DNA from 2 places in the Lysinibacillus sp. RS10 genome. Region 1 is predicted to be linked to the other one. Evidence: a T-box and tRNA genes for the amino acid it is inferred to sense, from the RefSeq annotation. Region 1 holds a T-box; the other holds one or more tRNA genes.
The links. A T-box is a leader RNA that pairs with one kind of tRNA and senses whether it is charged. The one in region 1 lies ahead of tyrS (tyrosine--tRNA ligase), so its partner is inferred to be a tRNA-Tyr.
Positions count from the first base shown of each region.

Region 1 (3,418 bases):
ATGGGTAGCTATCCTCAGCATGTATCTCGGCTGAACGGAAGTCGGCAGTGATATCATAAGCGATTGCTTGTTTATACTGCGCTTCGTTAATATAACCTGCGTCTTTCATACGATAAAGAACAGTTTTCATACGATCAATGCCCGGTTGAAGAGCTTCGTCACTTTTAAGATCACCTGTATTTGTAAAAGGTGTGTAAGCAAAAGGTGCTTGAGGAATACCAGCTATGTACGCCGCTTGAGGAAGCGTTAAATCCTTTGCTTTTACGCCGAAAATACCTTCAGCAGCAGTTTCTACTCCTGCGATATTTCGACCTGAAGAGCTACGACCATAAGGAATAATGTTTAAATAGGCCTCTAAAATTTCTTCCTTTGTCATAAAATGCTCTAAACGCATCGCAAGTAAAAGTTCTTTTGCTTTCCGTTCATAGGATACTTCATTTGTTAATACTTGGTTTTTAATAAGCTGCTGTGTTAGCGTAGAGCCCCCTGTTTGAGTAGAAGAGTTTGTTACGTCTTGAAGTAGCCCACGAATAACGGCCTTCGGAACTATTCCGTTGTGTTCACGGAAATACTCATCCTCTGTCGCTAATACGGCATTAATTACATCTGGTGAGACATTATTTAAAGTTGTTTCACGACGTTCTAAATCGGTACGTAATTTTCCAATATAAATATCGTCGGCAAAATAAATCTCACTAGTTGAATCGTAGTTAAAAATTTGAGTTCGCAATTCTTCTTTAGAGCGCAGAGGCTCTTCTTTAACGAGTGAAGCAAAATAGCCAGCACCAACTGAACCGACAAATACAGTGCCTACCAATGCAAAGATTAAAAATAGTAAAAATAAGTTCCAGATAACACTTCCGGAAATGCGTAATTTCTTCATCCATTTTCGTACTAATAATTCTTCGATCTTTGCATTGATTTTCTCAATCCATTCTTTCAATGTATCGACCTCCTAAAATCTTGTTTATTATAGCACATATTGATTTAGCTCGAACATAGTTATTGACAATGAAAAAAAGAATCGTATAGAATAATGCTTATAGTTTTCTAGTGATGAAGAGCTTGAAGTAGTGTCTATATTCCCTGTTTAGAGAGCCAGCGGTTGGTGAAAGCTGGTCATAATGTAGAGATGAATTACGTGCTTGGAGCTTAGACGTGCGCGCCTGCGATAAAGGCGGTTGAATGAAGAGGAAGATGGATGACATCTTCAAGCCGGGTGGTACCGCGTTAGTGATTAACGTCCCTGCATGCAATATTTTGCGTGTAGGGACTTTTTTATTTAGATTGGCTCTACACGTAAAGAAACATCAAACACATTAGGAGGAATAGAAATGACGAATGAATTATTACAAGACTTAGAATGGCGCGGATTGTTATACCAACAAACTGACGCTGAAGGTATGATCAAATTATTAGATGAACAGTCTGTTTCTTTATACTGTGGTGTAGATCCAACTGCAGACTCTATGCATATTGGACATATTGTGCCTCTTTTAACACTACGTCGATTCCAAAAAGCAGGTCATCGTCCGATTTTGCTAGTAGGAGGTGCGACTGGTATGATAGGAGATCCATCTGGTCGCTCAGAAGAACGCCAATTGCAAACAGTTGAGCAAATCGATAAAAACGTTCAAGGTATTCGTAGTCAATTAGAGCGTATTTTTGACTTTGCGGAAGATGGCAATGGTGCGCAGTTAGTTAACAACCGTGACTGGATTGGCGATATCAATACAATTGAGTTTTTACGCGATTACGGGAAATTAATTAATGTGAACTACATGCTAGCAAAGGATACAATTGCATCACGTCTTGACACAGGGATTTCATTTACTGAGTTTGCGTACACTTTAATTCAAGGTATTGATTACAATCATTTATACAACCATTACAACTGTCGCATTCAAGTAGGTGGTTCTGATCAGTGGGGGAATATTACAACTGGTTTAGAAGTTATTCGTAAAACGCATGAGGAAGAGACGAAAGCATTTGGTATAACGATTCCATTAGTAACGAAAGCAGATGGTACAAAATTCGGTAAAACAGCTGGTGGTGCTGTATGGTTAGATGGCAAGAAAACTTCTCCATACGAGTTCTACCAATTCTGGATTAATGCTGCAGATGCTGACGTTGTAAAATACTTAAAAATCTTTACATTCCTTTCTCGTGAAGAGATAGAAGCTTTAGCAGTATCTGTAGAAGAGGAACCACATTTACGTAAGGCACAAAAAGCGCTAGCAGAAGAAATGACTCGTTTAATTCATGGTCAAGAAGCATTAGATCAAGCAATTCGTATTACGGCTGCATTATTCTCTGGTGATTTAAAAGCACTTTCTGCTGATGAAATGAAGGATGCGTTTAAAGATGTTCCTTCTATTGAAATGGCGAAAGAAGATAAAAACATCGTGGATTTACTTGTGGAAGCAGGTATTTCACCCTCAAAACGTCAAGCTCGTGAAGACGTAACGAATGGTGCGATTAGCGTGAACGGTGAAAAGGTCACTGAATTAGAATATGTAATCGACGTTAAGGATCGTTTAGAGGATGCGTTTAGCATTGTACGTCGCGGTAAGAAAAAATACCATATGGTGAAGTTTGTTTAATTTCTTTCAGCATTCATCTCCCAACTCAATAGGTGGGAAATAAATGCAGTTTTAAGTCACTTTTTAGCGGGTGTCCAAATATCCGCTGAAATAGAGGAACTCAGTCTAAGAACGCCACGTCCTGTGGCAACGACTGAGTGACCAACTTCGTGTTGGCCTAAAGCCTCCGGCGGATGTCGCGGAATCGGAATGGGGTTCTTAAAGGATGTTAGCCTAAAACCATCGCATCCTTGCGATAACGGCTAACTGACCTGCATCCAGCAGGCCTAAGCACAAAGCCGATTCCGGACGCGATTATGCCGAGGCATAATTGATTCCAGACTCACAAAAAGAACATCCCCTCGAAATTTGAGGGGATGTTTTGTTATGTTGGAAAATAGTCAAGGAATTCTTTATTCGCCTTCCCGCGGGCAAACGTCGAGCCGCCTCCCCAGCTTTGCATGCGCTGATATTTCGTTTTTGCGTAGGTTGATTGGAGTGGAGGCTGGGCGACTCCTTGGGGCACAGCGATAGGGGAACGAAGGCTAAGAGCATCACGTCCTGTGATAACGCCTTCGTGACCAACATCGTGCTGCTGCCGCTACGTTAGCACTACGCTTTCGCGCAAAAAACATCTGCTGCTGCCGCTACGTTAGCACTACGCTTTCGCGCAAAAAACATCTGCTGCTGCCGCTACGTTAGCACTACGCTTTCGCGCAAAAAACATCTAGTTTCCCCAAGCGGCTCATCGGACGCCCCCAGGAAGCTCTGCTCTGCGCGAAAGCGAAGCGTCAGCGGCAATGTTTTATCTGTAGCGAAAGCAAAGCGTCAGCTAC
Region 1 is NZ_CP167122.1:1,090,260-1,093,677, forward strand. Features, by position in the region: gene ACB089_RS05635 (transglycosylase domain-containing protein) at 1-943, opposite strand, end outside; T-box leader at 1,048-1,251, shown strand; gene tyrS (tyrosine--tRNA ligase) at 1,335-2,603, shown strand.

Region 2 (3,418 bases), 1.0 Mb from region 1:
ATTTTGCTTGGTCACCGGTAATATACCAATCGCCACGGAAGGCAGCTTGTGTGCGTTCAGGCTCGCGATAGTACTCTTTAAATAGAGCAGGAGATGATTTGTGTATTGCGATATCTCCAACCTCTCCAATCGGTACCTCGTTGCCTTCATGATCTATAATACGGACAATATTGCCTGGGGTAGGAACACCCATTGACCCCGGACGTAACTCAGTGTTTTCAAGTGTGCCGATTAATAAAGTATTTTCCGTTTGGCCATAGCCATCGCGCACTTTAAGACCAAAGTTGTTCTTAAATGTTTCGATGACTGGTCGATTTAATGGCTCACCAGCAGAAACGGCACTACGTAGAGAAGATAGATTATAGTCTTTTAAATTATCAAGCTTCGCCATAATTCGATATTCTGTTGGAGTACAGCATAATACATTGACCTTCTCATCTTGAATTAGCTGAAGGTATGTTTTTGGATCAAATCCTCCGTGATAGACAAAGGCAGTTGCGCCCAACATAATTGTGGATAAAAATGGGCTCCAAATCCATTTTTGCCACCCTGGAGCTGCTGTAGCCCATACTAAATCACCTTCGCGTACACAAAGCCATTGAGAAGCAGCTGTTCTAATATGTGCATATCCCCAACCATGCGAATGAACAGCTCCTTTTGGTTTGCCGGTCGTACCAGATGTATAAGAAAGGAATGCCATATCATCTCGTTTAGTAGCAGCTGCTGTAAATGTATCTGGCTGTGTACTAGCCAATTCATCTAAAGATGTCCAATCACCTGTAGCAGAACCTATAATCAATTTATTATTTAAAGCTTCTACTGAAGATGTAATACGATCAACCTCACCAGTGAACGCTTCATAGGCAATTACGGCACTTGCAGAAGAGTGCTCCATACGATACTCTAAATCACTTGCACGTAACATTTCTGAACATGAAATAGGAACAATTCCAGCTTTTAGACAGCCAAGGAAGACAAAGTAAGCCTCAGGCAGACGTGGAATAATAACTAATACGCGATCTCCTTTTTGAAGCCCCTTCTTCGTAAAGGCATGCGCGTATTGATTCATTTTTTGTACAAGCTCAACATAGGAAATTGTCCGGCGCTCTTGTTGAGTGTTTAGCCATCGTATTGCTTGACGGTCACTATCCTGGGAAAATTTCTCTAACTCCTCTGTAATATTATAAAATTCTGGTGCAATTAAATCGTTTGTTACCATGTGAACATTCCTCCCCCAAACAAATTTAATAGAAAATTCATAAAACTATTCTCATTTTAACAATTACAATAATATACAGCAAGAATATTTTATACATAAGATAGAAATATTAGATTTAATAGAGAACTATTATGGTATTAGTTAATGTCCAGGAAAGCTTCGACAAAAAATATTAAAATTTTCACAAAAAGTATTGCATAATTTAGTGTGCTTGCTATAATAATAAATGTACTTAAGAGGTTTTAAAAACCAAATTGAATACTATTGTTCCGAAGTAGCTCAGTTGGTAGTAGCACCTGACTGTTAATCAGGTTGTCGCAGGTTCGAGTCCTGCCTTCGGAGCCATTTTTTTGCTCATTTTTATGATAATCTTATACATAAGAAAAATTTAAAAAAGTGTTGCAATAAAAAACAAATAGTGTTAGAATAAATATTGTCTTGTTTGAGACATTGAAAAATGGCCCCTTGGTCAAGTGGTTAAGACACCGCCCTTTCACGGCGGTAACACGGGTTCGAATCCCGTAGGGGTCACCATTTTAAAAGCTTTGTAGTAATGCGAAGGCTTAAAAAGAAAATAAACTGTTAAGAAATAAACACCTGTTTCTATGGAGGATTAGCTCAGCTGGGAGAGCATCTGCCTTACAAGCAGAGGGTCGGCGGTTCGAGCCCGTCATCCTCCACCATAATGTGTTATTTCGGAGGGGTAGCGAAGTGGCTAAACGCGGCGGACTGTAAATCCGCTCCTTAGGGTTCGGCGGTTCGAATCCGTCCCCCTCCACCAGTTTTTATAAATGATTGGGGTATAGCCAAGCGGTAAGGCAACGGATTTTGATTCCGTCATGCCTAGGTTCGAATCCTAGTACCCCAGCCATTTCTTCTTTTATGAGCCATTAGCTCAGTTGGTAGAGCATCTGACTTTTAATCAGAGGGTCGAAGGTTCGAGTCCTTCATGGCTCACTTTTTTATAGAATAAAACTTATTCAAAAGTGTTACATTAACTACAGATACTAATCTCTTACTGAAAACAGTAGGAGATTTTTTTTTATGTTCTTTTTCTGGCTCTTCATCGAAATATGTACGTAACTGCACATTCCACTCCGGTAGAGCGCTTTCTACGAACATAGTCTAAAGCCTCCTTGTTGCTCATACATCGCTCCTGCGGTGTCTGAGATCTCACGGCTATTCCTCTAGAAAGCTTTGCTCTGTGACGACAACAAAGTGACAGTAGCTACTCACCTTCCTTGGCGCCATATGCTTTCATGACAACAAACTTTTTAATGAAGAATAGATTTTAGTATTTTTGGTTGTATAAATATGCGAAAAAATGTTGGGTTGAGCCAAGGTGGATGTAGGCTTTACAATAGTCTTACAACTAAAAGGGGGTATGAAAAGATGAATAAATTAAATATTTCTATTATTGGTGTGCCTACTGATTATGGGCAAACACGTAGAGGAGTAGATATGGGACCAAGTGCTATCCGCTACGCAGGTGTTGTAGAACGCTTAGAGGCAATTGGTCATGATGTACATGATAAAGGGGATATACGTGTTAGTCAGAAACAAGAAGGTCCTATTGTCGATAAACAACTATTAAATTTAGAGGAAGTTATTGATGTAAGTACATCTTTAGCAAACAATGTAAATGAAGCACTGGAACAGAAGGAGTTTCCACTTGTATTTGGTGGTGATCATAGTATTGCTATTGGTACACTTGCAGGGCTTGGCGAGCATTACAAAAACTTAGGTGTTATCTGGTTTGATGCACATGCTGATTTAAACACTCCTGAAACGACACCGTCTGGTAATATACATGGTATGCCGTTAGCTGTTAGCATTGGGCTAGGTCATGAACGCTTAGTGCAAATTCGTAATTATGCGCCAAAAATTAAACCTGAAAACGTTATTATTATCGGGGCACGTTCTGTAGATCCAGGAGAGCGTGAATTGATTCGTCAACAAGGAATCAAGGTGTACTCAATGCATGAGATAGATCGTCTTGGTATGACGCGTGTAATAGAAGATGCTCTGGCCTATTTAAGAGAGCGCGATGTAGATGGTTTGCATTTATCACTCGATTTAGATGGGTTAGATCCACTTTATACGCCAGGAGTGGGGACACCTGTACCTGGTGGTATTACGTATCGAGAAAGTCATTTAGCGATGGAAATGATTCAGGAATCAGGTATGCTAACTTCTGCT
Region 2 is NZ_CP167122.1:53,129-56,546, forward strand. Features, by position in the region: gene mbcS (acyl-CoA synthetase MbcS) at 1-1,219, opposite strand, end outside; tRNA gene ACB089_RS00360 (tRNA-Asn) at 1,488-1,564, shown strand; tRNA gene ACB089_RS00365 (tRNA-Glu) at 1,679-1,753, shown strand; tRNA gene ACB089_RS00370 (tRNA-Val) at 1,827-1,902, shown strand; tRNA gene ACB089_RS00375 (tRNA-Tyr) at 1,917-2,000, shown strand; tRNA gene ACB089_RS00380 (tRNA-Gln) at 2,016-2,090, shown strand; tRNA gene ACB089_RS00385 (tRNA-Lys) at 2,104-2,176, shown strand; gene ACB089_RS00390 (hypothetical protein) at 2,174-2,341, opposite strand; gene rocF (arginase) at 2,612-3,418, shown strand, end outside.
Region 2: it encodes a tRNA-Tyr, which carries the amino acid that the T-box ahead of tyrS (tyrosine--tRNA ligase) is inferred to sense. The anticodon was not compared.